DNA from 3 places in the Aquitalea sp. genome. Region 3 is predicted to be linked to each of the others. Evidence: predicted binding sites of a transcription regulator. Region 3 holds the regulator's gene; each other region holds the start of a gene.
The links. The regulator FNR, encoded in region 3, switches genes on or off when oxygen is low (the NO sensors DNR and NnrR bind a similar motif). The targets are predictions, from matches to a motif close to TTGATNNNNATCAA.

Region 1 (5,159 bases), on a different contig from region 3:
GGCAGAAGAAATCTGGCGTGATACTGATGGTCAGGTTGATATCTTCGTGGCAGGTGTGGGCACTGGTGGCACCGTGACTGGTGTGGGCGAGGTATTAAAGGCGCGCAAGCCTGGCGTACAGATTGTGGCAGTGGAGCCTGATGCCTCCCCGGTGCTGTCTGGCGGGCCCAAAGGGCCGCACCCGATCCAGGGGATTGGTGCCGGTTTCATCCCTTCTATCCTGAATACCGCGGTATACGACGAGATCATCCGGGTAAAGAACGATGATGCATTCGATACCGCCCGCGCGGTAGCGACCCAGGAAGGTGTGCTAGTGGGTATTTCCTCTGGTGCTGCGGTATGGGCGGCCATTGAGTTGGCCAAGCGCCCTGAAAATGTTGGCAAGCTGATTGTGGTGGTGATTCCATCTTTCGGGGAGCGTTATCTGTCCACTCCTCTGTTCGAGCATCTGGCCTGATCCGCCAGCCAGCTTGATGTGTGATTGAAACCGACCGTGCAAACTATGCCGGTCGGTTTTGTTTTTTCCGCCCATTAACTTATCAGAACTGTTTGACCGGGCTTTTTGTCCAATACCGCCTTATATCCGCTACACTACCGCCATGATTTCCATCCCCAAATCCCTGCAGTTGCTGATTGTGATGCCAGTCTTGCTCGGTGGCTGCAGTCTGTTGCAACAAGCACCGGCACCACAAAGTGGCATGCGTCCGACACACCCGCCTGTTACGCCATCGGTATCGGAAAGCAAGGTAGAGCAGTTGCTGAAGGAAGCCAATCGATTGGCTGGCAAGGTCAAGGCGAGTGAACTCAGTCGGGTTGCTGCTGCGGATCAGCTCAATACTTATCGCTTGCGGCTGATCGGTGCCAACTTGGTAGATGACAACAACTTTGCCATGTATCGCTACCTGGCTGTAGAGCGCGATGCTGGTCGGCTAAGTCAGGAAGAATCCCAGGCCAGGATGGAAATGCGTTTGCGGGAGTGGTTACGGCGCTGGCCCAAGATGCAGCCCAAGCCGCCACAACCGGTTTTTACCAATTTTCTGTTGAAACTCTATGGATTGCCCGCTCTGGGCTGATGAAACAATGAGCAAGAAAAAACAATCCAGCGGCTGCCCCTGTGGCCTGTCCGCCTCCTTTGACGAATGCTGTGGCCGTTATATTGATGCTGGTGTGCTTGCCCCTACGGCAGAAAGCCTGATGCGTTCCCGTTATGCAGCCTACACCATGAATAATGGTGAATACCTGCTGGCTAGCTGGCATCAATCGACTCGTCCGGTCGAACTGGATCTGTCGCGGGAGGAACGTTTTGTAAAATGGCTGTCGCTGGATGTGCTGAGTACTCAGGCGGGTGGTGAGAGCGACGAAGCCGGCGTGGTAGAGTTTGTTGCTCGCTACAAGGTAAATGGTCGTGCCCAGCGTTTGCATGAAATCAGCCGATTTCGGAAGGAAGAGGGACGCTGGTTCTATGTCGATGGAGATGCTGAAGAAGGCTGATACAAGTCTTGATACAGTCGGCGCGAATGAAGTGCTGTAGCCATCACAGACACTGAAAACCCCATGCAACGGTATGGGGTTTTTTATCTTTGTAGTCTGGTGTGTGGGTAGCGATGGTATTTCCTGGTGGCTGTCCTATGGTGATAGGGCAGCCATTTTTGCATTCCTTCCCCGCAACTGCATATGCACCGTCCAACATCGTTGGATGGTGTTTTATTGTTTCAAGTCAATTGCTTGGCGGAGATGCCTTTGGTTCTGTACAGGTCGGGTCTAGCGTTAAAGTGACACGAAAGGAGATGGCGATGGGACTGGCTCTGAAAGGCTTGCTGGGCGAGCTGGAAAGCTGCCGCAGCAAAGGTATGTCAACAGATGAGATAACACGGGTCGAGGTGGTCCGTACTCTGGAGATTCCACTGGATTTGCATGCCTGCCGGGAGTTACGTGTTTTGGCACATGTCTTCAGCGGAAATCAGGCTGAACTGGCCGCTGTGGTGTTGCGCGCTGCGCTCATGGACATGCAAGAGCATCTGGATGACGATCTGGATCTGCTTGCGGAAAGTGCCAGGCGTTTGATGGATGATCCATGCCAGCAGGCCAGTGAGGTCATTTAGGATAACAACGGGGTCACCGGGGAAGAGGGAGTGACAGGGTTAGCATGGCTGGCCCTGTTTTTTTTGGTGATTGGATATCGGTTGGTTGCCTGTCAGTACAATAATTGCTTTGAATTTTATTTCCATCATATAAATACAATGTCATTGAATATGCATAAAAAAAGGGACGTTACGGCAAGGGGGAACCGCGACGCCCCAAGAGAAACTGTTCGATTGGTGGGTTGACAGATACAAATGTCTTTAACCTACAGTTCATCCTAGAACAGCTACGCGAATTTGCGAGCCGGATTTAAATGCCAAGTGAATTAAAAAGGACAGCCGTGGCTGTCCTTGTCGTAAGTGCCTGCCATGTACGGCAATGGCTGCAATCAGGGGCGTGGCAGGGTTACACCGACCTGGCCCATGTATTTGCCGGCGCGGTCGGCATAGGACACATCACATACTTCGTCTGATTCGAAGAACAATACCTGCGCGACCCCTTCGTTGGCATAGATTTTGGCCGGCAGTGGCGTGGTATTGGAGAATTCCAGCGTTACATAGCCTTCCCATTCCGGCTCAAAAGGCGTCACGTTGACGATGATACCGCAGCGTGCATAAGTGGATTTGCCCAGGCAGACGGTCAGGACCGAGCGCGGGATGCGGAAGTATTCCACCGTGCGGGCCAGTGCAAAGCTGTTGGGCGGGATGATGCAGTAGCCCTTGCCGGATACTTCGACAAAAGAGTCCGGGTCAAAATTCTTGGGGTCGACAATGGTGCTGTTGATATTGGTGAATACCTTGAATTCGTCGGCACACCGAATATCGTAACCATAGCTGGAGGTGCCGAAGGAGATTACCTTCTCACCATTGACGTTTTTGATCTGGTTATGTTCAAACGGCTCGATCATGTTGTGATCTTGCGCCATACGGCGGATCCACTTGTCGGATTTGATGCTCATGGTCGGGGGTCCGTCAGGAAAATTTGAGATGAGCCAGATTCTAAACGGTATGCCGCAGCAGGGCCACCGTTGCCGCGGGATTCACGCTGCAGTTCAGGATGAGGACAACGTCGGATTGATATTGCTCAAGACTTCTACGGATGCGATGGCATCAGACCTTACCGTGAGTAGGGAGTATTGCGTACAATAATGCAAATTATTCGCGTTATTGGTGTCAAGCATGATGTCTCTGGACAAGCTCCCTGTGGGGTGCAAAGGGGTGGTGCACAGTCTTGATCTGTCAGATGAGGCCTTCCGCAGGGTGGCAGCCTTTGGCCTTATCCCGGGCCGCCAATTCAATCTGTCCCGTCGTGCGCCGTTTGGTGGCCCGCTGGTATTGGAAGTGGGTTGTACCCGCTTTCTGCTACGACGTAGCCTGGCAAAATTCATTCAGGTTCGGGTAGCAAGATGAAGCGATTTGCCTTGGTCGGCTTACCCAATACCGGAAAATCCACCGTTTTCAACCGCCTGACCGGCATGTCGCAGCGGGTGGGGAACTGGCCCGGCCTGACGGTGGATCTCACCAGCGCACGACTGTTGCTGGGCGGCAGTATGGTGGAGCTGGTGGATCTGCCCGGTGTGAACGACCTGACCGGTTATACCGACGATGAAGCCGTGGTGAGGGATGTGTTGATGAGCACGGCCTTTGATGCGGTGGTGTTGGTGCTCAATGCGGCCCAGCTTGACCGCCAGCTTCCATTGGCACTGCAGGTTCTGGCCAGTGGCTTGCCTGCCGTACTGGTTCTGAATATGGCGGACGAAGCGCGTTTGCTGGGGGTGCAACTGGATGTAGAAGCCTTGCAACAGCGGCTGGGTATTCCCGTGGTGCTGGTGTCGGCCAAGCGCATGGAAGGGTGGCCGCGGCTGATGGATGTGCTGAATCGTCAGGCTGCCGAGACCAAGACGCCTTGCCATGCTGCGCTGGATCAGATTCCGGAAACGCGTGAGGCCATTGACATGGCGCGTGCCCGCCTGTCGGGGGTGTGGTCCTTGCCCCCAGTGCTGCCGCAGGGCGTGACCGAGAAAGTGGATGCCTGGCTGATGCATCCCTGGCTGGGTTTACCACTGTTTTTTGCCTTCATGGCCTTGCTGTTCAATCTGACATACCAAATTGGCACGCCATTGCAGGATGTGGTGGGTGCCGGCCTGGACTGGTTCAAGGCGGCGGCACTTGGCCCGTGGACCAGTGCATTGCCGGCCATCGTGCAAAGCCTGCTGCTGGACGGTATTTGGCAAGGCGTTTCCACCGTGGTGACGTTTGCCCCCATCCTCTTCGTATTCTTCATCCTGATGGCCATGGTGGAGGATAGTGGCTATCTGGCTCGGGCTGCTTATCTGACAGATGCCTTTATGGCACGCCTGGGTCTGGATGGCCGTGGTTTTGTCATGCAGTTGATGGGCTTTGGTTGCAATGTACCGGCCATTCTGGGAACGCGGGTGATGCGGGAGCGCAAGCAAAGGCTACTTACCATGCTGATCATTCCCTTCTCGCTATGTTCGGCCCGTTTGCAGGTAGTCGTGTTTTTCGCTGGCATCCTGTTTCGGCCCCAGCAGGCACCCTGGGTATTACTACTGTTGTATCTGCTGAGTTTTGCCGTGGCCATTTTTACCGCATGGGTGTTCAAACACCGTTATCAGGGCAATGAAGCCTTCTTGCTGGAGGTTCCACCATATCGCCTGCCAGGGGGGCGCCACATGCTGATCCGTGCCGTTGGTGAGGTACGGGCCTTTCTGGAGCTGGCGTCCAGCTTCATCCTGATGGGGGTGGTGCTGGTCTGGCTGGTGTCGCATATTCCGGCCGGGGACAACAAGACCTTGGCCGACATGCTGGGCAGCCTGATGGCACCGGTACTCGACCCCATCGGCATCAAGCATGAACTGGCGGTTGCCCTGCTGGTGGGCTTTGTGGCCAAGGAAATCCTGCTGGGTGGCTTGGCGGTGATTTACGGCGTGCCGGAAGCCGGGTTGGGCGCAGCCCTGTTGCACCATCTGGACTGGGCATCGGCCATGAGCTTCCTGATTTTCACCCTGGTGTATGTACCCTGCTTGTCCACCGTGGCAGCAATCCGGCGCGAGTCGA
Region 2 (5,159 bases), on a different contig from region 3:
CCACCGCACCAATATCAAAGGGGCTGTAGCCCGCAGGCATGACGCCGGCGTGCTGCATCATCACGCCAACCCGGTTGCCCAGACTGCGGCCGACACTGGCCACTTCCACGCTGTGCGTCAGCCGGTTGTGGGTGTGGTCGTTCTGGGCCAGCGGATGTACCTGGGTCTTGCGGCCCAGGCGGCGGAAGGCGCTGGAAAACACTACCCGGTCATGGTCGATGTGGAAGTCGCTGCGCAGTCCGGCACTGCCTTCATCGGTAGCCGGGGTGCGGGTGGGCTTGATTTCCCCTTGTACCACCTTGAAGCGCTGGGTGGAGAGCAGGGCAGTCCATTGTTGTTGCTGGTGCTGGGTCATGGCAGGCCGTGGCAGGTTGGATGTAGCGATGATATGGGCTTTGCCGCCCGGGGAAAAGCAGCTTGCCGCTCAGCGCAGGGCATACAGGCGGATCAACTGGCCGTGGCGGTCTTCGGTAATGTAGAGTGCGCCGTCGGCACCGGCGCGGATTTCTACCGGGCCGCCGGGGCCTTTGCTGTCTTTCCAGTTGCTGATCAGTTCCAGCCCCTGGCCAGTGGGCAGGCCCTGGCGGTCGGTCGGATAGGCCATCAGGCGGTGGCCATGCTGGCGATAACCATGAAATCCGACAATCAGCCAGCCGGCAAAGCGTGGCGCGGCCTTGGGCCCCAGCCACCAGGTCAGTCCCAATGGTGCGGCATGTGCGGGTAACAGGCGGTAGGGGGCGATGGTTTGACTGCAGTCGTAGGCGGGAAACTCCGGTGCCGCCACCTGTTTGTCGTAGCAAAAGGGCCAGCCATAGTGCTTGCCGGCTTGCAGCAGATTCAGCTCGTCGTGTGGCAGTTCATTGTCGTTGGGCAACTGCAGTTTCAGTTGGATGGCGTCGCGGCTGTTTTCTGCCTGCAGCAGGATGCCACTGCGCGGATGCACGCCCAGTGCCATGCTGTTGCGCAGGCCGCGGGCAAATACCCCCATATCGCTGACCTTGCCATTGTTATCGATGTGATAGCGCCACACCACGCCGGCCAGGTCCTGCTCACTCTCGGGGCAGTGTCCGCTTGCCTGCTCGGCTGGCGATGCGTTTTCGCAATTGTCGGATGAGCTGCCGATATTGACGTAGAGATCGCCATTGGCGGCCAGGGCAAAGGTAGTGAGCGGATGACGCTGGCGCGCTGGCAGGCTGATGACGGTTTCGCGTTGTTGTGGCGCTGCCAGGTCAAAGCGGATGATGCGTCCCACTTCTCCCACGTAAATCTTGCCATCCGGTCCTTGCGCCACGCCGTGCGGACGGTCCAGCCCTGTTAGCAGCACAGTCTGCTGCCAGCTGCCGTTCTTGCGTTCCAGTTGCAGCAGACGGCCTTGCGGGGCATCCCAGCGTGTCATTTCGGTCAGCAGCAGCTTGCCGTCCGGCAGGATGGCAAGTCCACGCGGCATTTTCAGGCCGCTGGCAATGATTTCGGCGCACAGGCCGGGCAGGACGTGCATGCCGGGTGGTGCAGCCTGAGGGCAGCGTTCGGCAGCTTGCGCCGACAGGGGCAGCATCAGGCAGGCAAGGATAAGCAGGTGACGGACATGCATGCGTTTTCTCCGGGAAGTACCGGCACAAGCCGGATGCTGCCAGCAACAATAGCAAGGGCCTGCCGGAAAGTCGCCCTTGCCGTGCGATCAGCTCAGGGTTGGTGGGGGGCTTGAGCCGATAAAATCTGCTTGCGATGATTGTGCATGTAAATGATAATGATTGTCATTAACAAATGAGCGAGGTGATGTCATGCTGTGGGCAATCATTCAGCTATGCGGAGTGGGGGTAATGGTGCTGACGCGGTTTGCTTACCGGCCATTGCTGCGGCGTAGTAGTCACCTGCTGGTGGGGCAGTGCATCCTGCGCTGGCCTGTGCTGCTTGGCATGGTGATCCTGCCCTTGCTGGCCTCGTTTCCGGGCTGGCCGCACCGGTTTTCGCTGGCCCTGTCACCGCTGGCCGGGCCGGTGGGCTGCCTGATGCTGGCGTATGCATGCTGGCTGTTCTGGCGTAGTCAGCATGATGTGCTGTTGGGCAATGCGCAGCGCAAGCCATGGCCGGGCGGGGTTTATCAGCGTATTCGCCATCCGCTGTATGCGGCCCTGTGGCTGGCGGCACTGGCCCAGTTCCTGCTGGTGCAGGATGGCTTGGCGGGCAGTGGCGGTGTGCTTGCCCTGCTGTTCAGCTATGGACGCAGCGTAAGGCGGGAGGAAGGGCTGTTGCTGCAGTGGCTGGGTGATGCCTATCGCCAGTATATGCAGCACACTGGCCGGCTGTGGCCTCGCGGGCTGGCGCGCTAGCGCTGCCGGTTGTTCTCAGGGCTGACCATCGATATTGCTCAGCATGGTGGTGATTTCCGCCGGGCGATACAGGGCCGGGCCGCTTCGATACACCGTCAGTTTTCCTTGTTCGATGAGGCCGACTTCCAGCTGCCTGCTGGCTGGGTCCAGCAGCAGGTAGGCCATCTCGCTGCCGCCTTCGTGCGGCTTGTTGCCACTGACATAGAGCAGCTGGTCCCGGCTTAGCGGGCCGCTAACCTGCATGTTCTGCTGGAACACGGCAAATTTGCTGCCCAGCAGTTGCCGCAACGCGTCCGCCACCACGCCGGTCTGGTACAGGCCGATGTCGGCCGGGTACTTTCCTACCTTGTTTTCCAGCGCCTGCCATTGCTGCTTGCCATCCGCCTTGCCTGATGCCTGTTTCAGGATGGCCATGGCATTGCCCAGTGCCGGATTCTCCGTGAGCAGTGTTGCCGCCTGCTGCTTGGCTTCGGCCGTGACATTGCTTGCCTGCTGGCGCAGTGCGGCAAGCGGTGCGCTGCTGGCTTGCAGGCTATTGTGGGCTACGCCGATGGCGGCTGAGGCCGCTTGCTGTACCTGTTCGCTTTGTTGCTGGCTGCAGGCGGTCAGCAGGCAAAGCCCTGTCATGGCCATGACTTTTCTGTGCGAGATCATGATGGCTCCTGGTACTGTGAACGATGGCAGAGTGTCTGGGGCGGCAAGAGTTCCTGTTTTTTATCGTAGTAATGCTACATATATTCTTGCGCATCACCTGTAGTTAACATTCACTATGAAAAACATGAATGTTTGAAATCGAACATATTAGCCTGCTCGTTACTGAGTGGCCTTATTCTGCGCGCGGGGTCGTTGTGCTGTTGCTGTCGGTGCTTGTGGCTTTGGCGGCAAAAGACGGCAGGTGCGCCTGCACGGCATGCACTTTGCCTGTTTTGCTGCTATGGTGTTGATTATCAACAGGTCTGCGTATGCGGTGCCAGACGCCTTGCCGCTCAGGCGGGGGCTGGATTTTCCCTGTTGGGCAGTCAGGGCGCTTTGTGCGGTCCTGGTTTGATCTGCATCAAGCTGTTATTTTCGATATCGAATGTAGTATTGTTTCCATAGAGAACAATTTCGGGCTTCAATCAGGAGATAGTCATGGAATCGATTGCTCAACAAGCCGTACAAGCTGACCCGTGGCGGGATTTTGCCGCCGGAGACTGGCAAACCCGTGTCGATGTACGCAACTTCATCCAGCGCAATTACCAACCATATGCTGGCGATGCCAGTTTCCTTGCCGCCGCTACCGAACGCACCCAGGCTTTGTGGGAGGCGCTGGGGGAGTTGCTGACACAGGAACGCGCGAAGGGGGTGCTGGATGTCTCGGCTGACCGCGCAACATCCATCACGGCGCATGACGCTGGGTATATCGATCCCAAGCTGGAACTGATTGTCGGCCTGCAGACCGATGCGCCGCTCAAGCGTGCCATCATGCCAAACGGTGGTTTGCGCATGGTGGAAGCCGGTCTGGCTGCCTATGGCTTTACCCTGGACCCGGTGATCAAGGAAGTCTGGAGCAAATACCGCAAGAGCCATAACCAGGGTGTGTTCGATACCTATACCCCGGAAATTCTGGCCGCGCGTAAATCCGGCATCATCACCGGCCTGCCGGATGCCTATGGTCGTGGCCGCATTATTGGCGATTACCGTCGTGTCGCCCTGTACGGTACCGATTTCCTGCGCAAGGAACGCCAGCAAGCCTTCCATGAACTGGACGACGCCGTATTCACCGAAGACGTGCTACGTCAGCGTGAAGAGCTGTCCGAACAATTCCGTGCGCTGGATGAGCTGCGCGAAATGGCAGCCAAGTACGGCTACGACATCAGCCGTCCGGCGGTGAATGCGCGCGAAGCCGTGCAATGGACCTACTTTGCCTATCTGGCTGCGGTGAAGGAGCAAAACGGTGCCGCCATGTCGCTGGGCCGCATTGCCACCTTCCTCGACATCTATATCCAGCGTGATCTGGCGGCAGGCATCCTGAGCGAAGCACAGGCACAGGAGCTGATTGATGATCTGGTGATCAAGCTGCGCATCGTACGCTTCCTGCGCACCCCGGAATACGACCAGCTGTTCTCCGGCGACCCCACCTGGGTGACCGAATCCATTGGCGGCATGGGTGAGGATGGCCGCACGCTGGTGACCAAAAACAGCTTCCGCTTCCTCAATACCCTGTACAACCTGGGGCCGGCACCGGAGCCCAACCTCACCGTATTGTGGTCCACCGCGCTGCCGCAGGGCTTCAAGGATTTCTGCGCCAAGGTGTCCATCGATACCAGCTCCATCCAGTACGAAAACGACGACCTGATGCGGCCCTACTGGGGCGACGATTACGGCATTGCCTGCTGCGTGTCGGCCATGCGCATCGGCAAGCAAATGCAGTTCTTTGGTGCCCGTGCCAATCTGGCCAAGGCCATGCTGTATGCCATCAATGGCGGTCGCGATGAAAAGAGCGGTGCCGTGGTGGCACATGGCTTCGAGCCGATTACCGATGATGTGCTGGACTTTGACACAGTGATGGCCAGGTTCGACAAGATGATGGACTGGCTGGCCGCCACTTACGTGAAGGCGCTCAACTGCATCCATTACATGCACGACAAATACGCATACGAGCGTATCGAAATGGCACTGCACGACCGTGACATCCTGCGCACCATGGCCTGCGGTATTGCCGGGCTGTCGGTGGCAGCGGATTCGCTGTCGGCCATCAAGCATGCCCGCGTGCATGTCATCCGCAACGAAGACGGCCTGGCAGTGGACTACCGTATCGAGGGCGACTACCCGGCCTATGGCAATAAC
Region 3 (5,159 bases):
CAAGGTGTTTCCCAGCGATGAGGCCAATGCGCTGGCATCCGGCGCGGTTGACGTGCTGGAGAGCGCTACCGTGGTGGCGAGCCTCAGCGAAGCGCTGAGCGACGTCACCGTGGCCTGCGCGCTCACCAGCCGTCGGCGCGAGCTGACCACTCCCTTGTCCACCCCGCGCGAAACCACGCCGGAACTGGTGGCCCGCGCCCGCGATGGCGAGCAGGTGGCGCTGGTATTCGGCAATGAAACCTTCGGCCTGTCCATTGAAGAAGTGGAGCAATGTAACCGGCTGGTGACCATTCCGGGCAACCCGGATTACTTCTCGCTCAATCTGGCGATGGCAGTACAGGTGATGACCTACGAGCTGTTCAGCCACACCGAGGTGGATGTGGAATACCTGCGCCCGGAGAGCGAAACCGCCAGCCTGGGCGAGGTGGAGGGCTTCTGCCAGCATCTGGACCAGACCATGGACGCCATCGGCTATTACCGTCGCCGCAACAGTGAACGGCTGATGCGCCGCATGCGTGCACTGTTCAATCGTTCTGGCATGCTGCGCGATGAGGTGGACATCCTGCGTGGCCTGATGAAACAGATCCAGCGCGTGGCAGACGGCCATGAGCACGACGGCGAGTCCTGAGCGCAGTTTTTATCTGCCCTTCACGCAGCCAGCGCTGCGTGATCTGGCATTCCTGCTAACCGCCCCGGCCCCATGGGATAGTGGCAGCAATCTTTCACCACAGCGGCTGTTGGGCCGGGATGGCCCGGCCTTGCTGGCGGCACTGGAACAGGACCCCGCTCCGCTCAATGCCTGGCTGGCCGCCCAGCCCTGCCGACGCCTGGGCCACTATGCCGAGCGCCTGCTGGCCTTCTGGTTTCAGCTGGCACCACATATCGAGCTGGTGGCAGCTAATTTGCCAGTATCTGATGCTGGTGGCCGTACGGTGGGGGAGTTCGATTTTCTGGTCCGGCTGGATGGCGAACCGCTGCACGTGGAAACCGCCAGCAAATTCTATCTGCAACTTGGGCGTGGCCCGGACACGCTGATTGGCCCCAGCCTGCGTGATGCCTGGCTGCTCAAGGCCGCCAAATTGCAGGCGCAACTGCGTCTGGTGCATCACCCCGCTGCCCGGCGGGTGTTACCTGCGGGCTTTGCCGACTGTGCCAGTCAGGCAAGGCTGGCCGGCTGGTTCTTCTACTCACAGATGTTGGCACCGCAGCCTCCGCTGGCTGCTGATCAGCTGCAAGGCTGGATCAGCCCGGTATGGCAGGACTGGCCCAGTTGCAGTCCGGCCTCGCGCTGGATTTGGCTGCCCCGCTTGCAGTGGCTGGCTCCGGCACGTGTAAGGGACGATACCGTGCGCGAGCAGCACAGCTTGCGTCAGGAGTTGCTGCAGGCGGCGGTGCCGCAGTTGGTGGCAGAACTCCTGCCGGTGGGCGATGGCTACTGGGAAGAAGTGGCGCGCGGCTTTGTGGTACCTAGCGGCTGGCCGGAGCAGGCGGCCTTGCAGCAGCTGTTGGCCAGCATGGCCGGGTGCAGCCTCGGATGAAACAGTTGCTGATTGTGCATGCCAGCCAGACTGGCCATACCTTGCAGTTGGTCGAGGCCTTTTGTCGCCCCTTGCTTGTTCTGTCGACGGAGTTGCAGTTGTGCCGCATGCCGGCACAAGAGGCCACGCTGGACGACTTGCTGAGTGCGGACGGCATTGTGCTGGCAACGCCGGAAAATTTCGGCTATATGGCTGGCAAAATGAAGGATTTTTTCGACCGGACTTTTTACCCGGCACAGGGGCTGACCGCGGGCCTGCCCTATTTGATGCTGGTGTCGGCGGGGACGGATGGACAGGGCGCGATCCAGTCCATGCGCCGTATTGCTACCGGGTATGGCTGGAAAGAAGTATTACCGCCGGTGCTGGCCTGCGGTGAAGTCACGGCGGAGCATCTGGCGGCCGCAGAGCAGCAGGGGGAATACCTGGCTGCCGGTATGCTGATTGGCCGCTGGTAGGCTCAGTTAGCGCACCGTCGCCAAAAGGTGTAGGTCTTCCGGTGAATGGTCGATTCTTGCCCGAAGGGGCAAGATGCAAAAAGGGCGATGCGCCGCTTGCCGCAGCCATCGCCCCTGGAGTGAAGTGCCTGCTTACACGCCGTTGGCGTGGGTGCAGCCGGAAATCAGGTCTTTCAGCGCATCTGCCTTGATCAGCTGGATGTGCTTGTGGTCTACGCTCAGCCAACCTTGCTGCTGGAATTTCGACAGGGTACGGCTGACGGTTTCCAGCTTGAGGCCAAGGAAGCTGCCGATTTCTTCACGGCTCATGCGCAGAATGAAGTCATTGGCAGCAAAACCACGGGTAGACAGGCGCTGTGACAGATTCAGCAGGAAGGCAGCCAGACGTTCTTCTGCCTTCATGTTGCCAAGCAGCAGCATGACGTTCTGGTCACGCACGATTTCGCGGCTCATCAAGCGGAAAAAGTGATGCTGCAGGCTGGGGATGTCACGGCCCAGGCTTTCCATGCGGCCAAATGGCAGTTCGCATACTTCGCTGTCTTCCAGCGCGATGGCATCGCAACCGTGGACGTTGGAGGAAATACCGTCCAGGCCCATGAGTTCGCCGGACATCAAAAAGCCGGTAACCTGCTCGCGGCCATCCTGGCTGGCGACGCTGGTCTTGAAGAATCCGGTGCGCACGGCAAACAGCGATTTGAATGCCTCGCCGCTGCGGAACAGGTACTCGCCACGCTTGAGGCGGCGGCTCTGACGGATCACGGCATCCAGCTGTGTCATTTCGTCGCGGTTCAGCCCGATGGGCAGGCAGAGTTCGCGCAGGCTGCAGTTGGAGCAGGACACCTTCAGTGCGTGCAGAGTGTGTTGGTTTTGGTCTGACATCGAGTGTTTTGTACAACCCTGTAAAGAAGCTTGACCCTTGTCAAAGCGGAATTCACACGTTTTCCGCAAATTTACCAGTCCACCTGACGTTTGACTATCAATACCCGACGACATGCACACCACCCATCCGTTTTCGCCTACCCACTGTGAGTTCGACCGAGAGTTGATCGAACGTCTTGATGGCTCAGGCCCAAGATACACTTCTTACCCGACCGCAGACCGGTTTACCCCGGCGTTTGGCGAGAAGGACTATAAACACTGGCTGAAGCAACGCCACCTGGGCATGCATCAGAACGCAATATCATTGTACGTTCACATCCCGTTCTGCAACACGGTTTGTTACTACTGCGGCTGTAACAAAATCATCACCAAGGACAAAACCCGCGCCGACCGCTATCTCGACTATCTGGAAAAAGAGATCAAGCTGGTTGCCGCCTCCCTTGGCTGTCGGGAAAAACTCATCCAGCTGCACTTTGGTGGCGGCACGCCGACCTTCCTGTCCGACGAGCAGTTGGACCGGTTGATGACAATGCTGCGTGCGCACTTCGATTTTTTGCCGGAGGGAGAATATTCCATCGAGATCGACCCGCGCAAGGTCGGTCGCGAGACCGTGCATCATCTGGCGCGCCTGGGTTTCAACCGCATGAGCGTGGGCATCCAGGACTTCGATCCGCAGGTGCAGCAGGCGGTAAACCGGGTGCAGAGCGAGGAGGAAACGGTAGCGGTGATAGAAGCAGCGCGCGAGGCCGGTTTCAAGTCGGTCAGCGTTGATCTGATCTATGGCCTGCCGCTGCAGACGCGTGAATCACTCAAACGCACGCTGGACAAGGTGATTGCCATTGGTCCGGACCGGCTGGCGCTGTACAACTATGCCCACCTGCCCACCGTATTCATGCCGCAGCGGCGTATCAACGAAGCTGATCTGCCGCTGCCCAGCACCAAGCTGGATATCCTGCAGGACGCGGTTAAGAGCCTTGCCGATGCCGGCTATGTCTTTATCGGTATGGACCACTTTGCCAAGCCGGAGGACGATCTGGCCATTGCGCTGCGTCAGGCCCGTCTGCAGCGTAATTTCCAGGGCTATTCCACCCATGCCGATTGCGACATGATCGGCCTTGGCGTGTCTTCCATCGGCAAGGTTGGCCCCTGTTACAGCCAGAACGAAAAAGACGTGGACAGCTATTACGCAGCGCTTGATGAAGGCCGGCTGCCGGTGATGCGCGGCATGGTGCTGGATCAGGACGACATCCTGCGCCGTGGCATCATCCAGGCGCTGATGTGTCGTTTCTCCTTGTCGGTAGAGGCGATCGAACAGGTGCACGGCATCAATTTCGCCGATTATTTTGCCGCCGAGCTGCCTGCCATCCGCGAGTTCCACAAGCAGGGTCTGCTGACTTTTGATGGTGACTTCCTGATGGTTGAGCCCAAGGGACGCTTCCTGATCCGCAATATCGCCATGCTGTTTGACCGTCACCTGCGAGAACGTGAGACCAAGGCACGATATTCGAAGACAATTTGATGTATTGATCCCTGTTTTCCAAGGGGAATCCCTTAAAAAAACAGGGAAAAAAGCCCGCTTTTAGCGGGCTTTTTGTTTGAAAAGTGATGGTTTTTTACAACACATTACGATTGATGATCAGCGTCATCCTCAGGGCTAGGCTCCACTTGCAGCCCTTTGGGCTGGCGATGCAGGCGAATGATGGCCTCGCCGGTGGGGCTGGCCATGATGTTACGCAGGGTGTAACTGTCCAGGGTGCTGAAAAATGCCTGCATTCCAACATCCAGCAGTGCCTTCAACTGGCAGTCCTGCCGTAGCGCACAAGGCGGCTCGGCGCAGTCGATCAGTGGAGCATTGCCTTCGAGCACCCGGATGATTTGCCCCAGGCGGTAATGCTCGGGCGGCTGGGCCAGCGCCAGCCCGCCACCCTTGCCGCGGCTGTTGTTCAGCCAGCCTTGCTGGCCCATGAAATGCACCACCTTCACCAGATGATTGCGCGACACGGCAAAGCGTTCGGCAATCTCGCTGATGGTGACCGGCTGGGCGCGGTCGCGGTGCGTCAGATACATCAGCACGCGCAGGCCAAGATCGGTAAATCGGTTCAGTTGCATTGGGCGGGAAGGCGGGGTGGACAGTGCCGCGCAGGATACTCCGCACGGCGCTGCCTCACAATGCGCGATGACAAACAAACTACGAGCAGGCGGTAGGCCGCTGGCAGCCGCCCGTCAGGACGGCCAGACCAGTTGCGGTGCGCCTTTCCTAATCGGCCGCGATGGCGTTGGAGCCGAA

Region 1: QVF59_RS02180 (FeoA family protein) is a predicted target of FNR. The motif match lies at 3,156-3,169, and genes of this name have one in related genera.
Region 2: pflB (formate C-acetyltransferase) is a predicted target of FNR. The motif match lies at 3,375-3,388, and genes of this name have one in related genera.

What each region holds. Positions count from the first base shown of each region.
Region 1 is NZ_JASLFG010000005.1:31,391-36,549, forward strand. It holds gene cysK (cysteine synthase A) at 1-457, shown strand, start outside; gene QVF59_RS02160 (hypothetical protein) at 639-1,073, shown strand; gene QVF59_RS02165 (YchJ family protein) at 1,081-1,491, shown strand; gene QVF59_RS02170 (hypothetical protein) at 1,794-2,102, shown strand; gene dcd (dCTP deaminase) at 2,471-3,040, opposite strand; gene QVF59_RS02180 (FeoA family protein) at 3,261-3,491, shown strand; gene feoB (ferrous iron transport protein B) at 3,488-5,159, shown strand, end outside.
Region 2 is NZ_JASLFG010000008.1:21,741-26,899, reverse strand. It holds gene QVF59_RS02955 (deoxyguanosinetriphosphate triphosphohydrolase) at 1-355, opposite strand, end outside; gene QVF59_RS02950 (PQQ-dependent sugar dehydrogenase) at 425-1,591, opposite strand; gene QVF59_RS02945 (hypothetical protein) at 1,782-2,330, shown strand; gene QVF59_RS02940 (Ivy family c-type lysozyme inhibitor) at 2,346-2,984, opposite strand; gene pflB (formate C-acetyltransferase) at 3,462-5,159, shown strand, end outside.
Region 3 is NZ_JASLFG010000054.1:39,750-44,908, reverse strand. It holds gene QVF59_RS17985 (RNA methyltransferase) at 1-628, shown strand, start outside; gene QVF59_RS17980 (DUF1853 family protein) at 606-1,538, shown strand; gene QVF59_RS17975 (flavodoxin family protein) at 1,535-1,993, shown strand; gene fnr (fumarate/nitrate reduction transcriptional regulator Fnr) at 2,126-2,872, opposite strand; gene hemN (oxygen-independent coproporphyrinogen III oxidase) at 2,985-4,391, shown strand; gene QVF59_RS17960 (RrF2 family transcriptional regulator) at 4,496-4,981, opposite strand; gene hmpA (NO-inducible flavohemoprotein) at 5,130-5,159, opposite strand, start outside.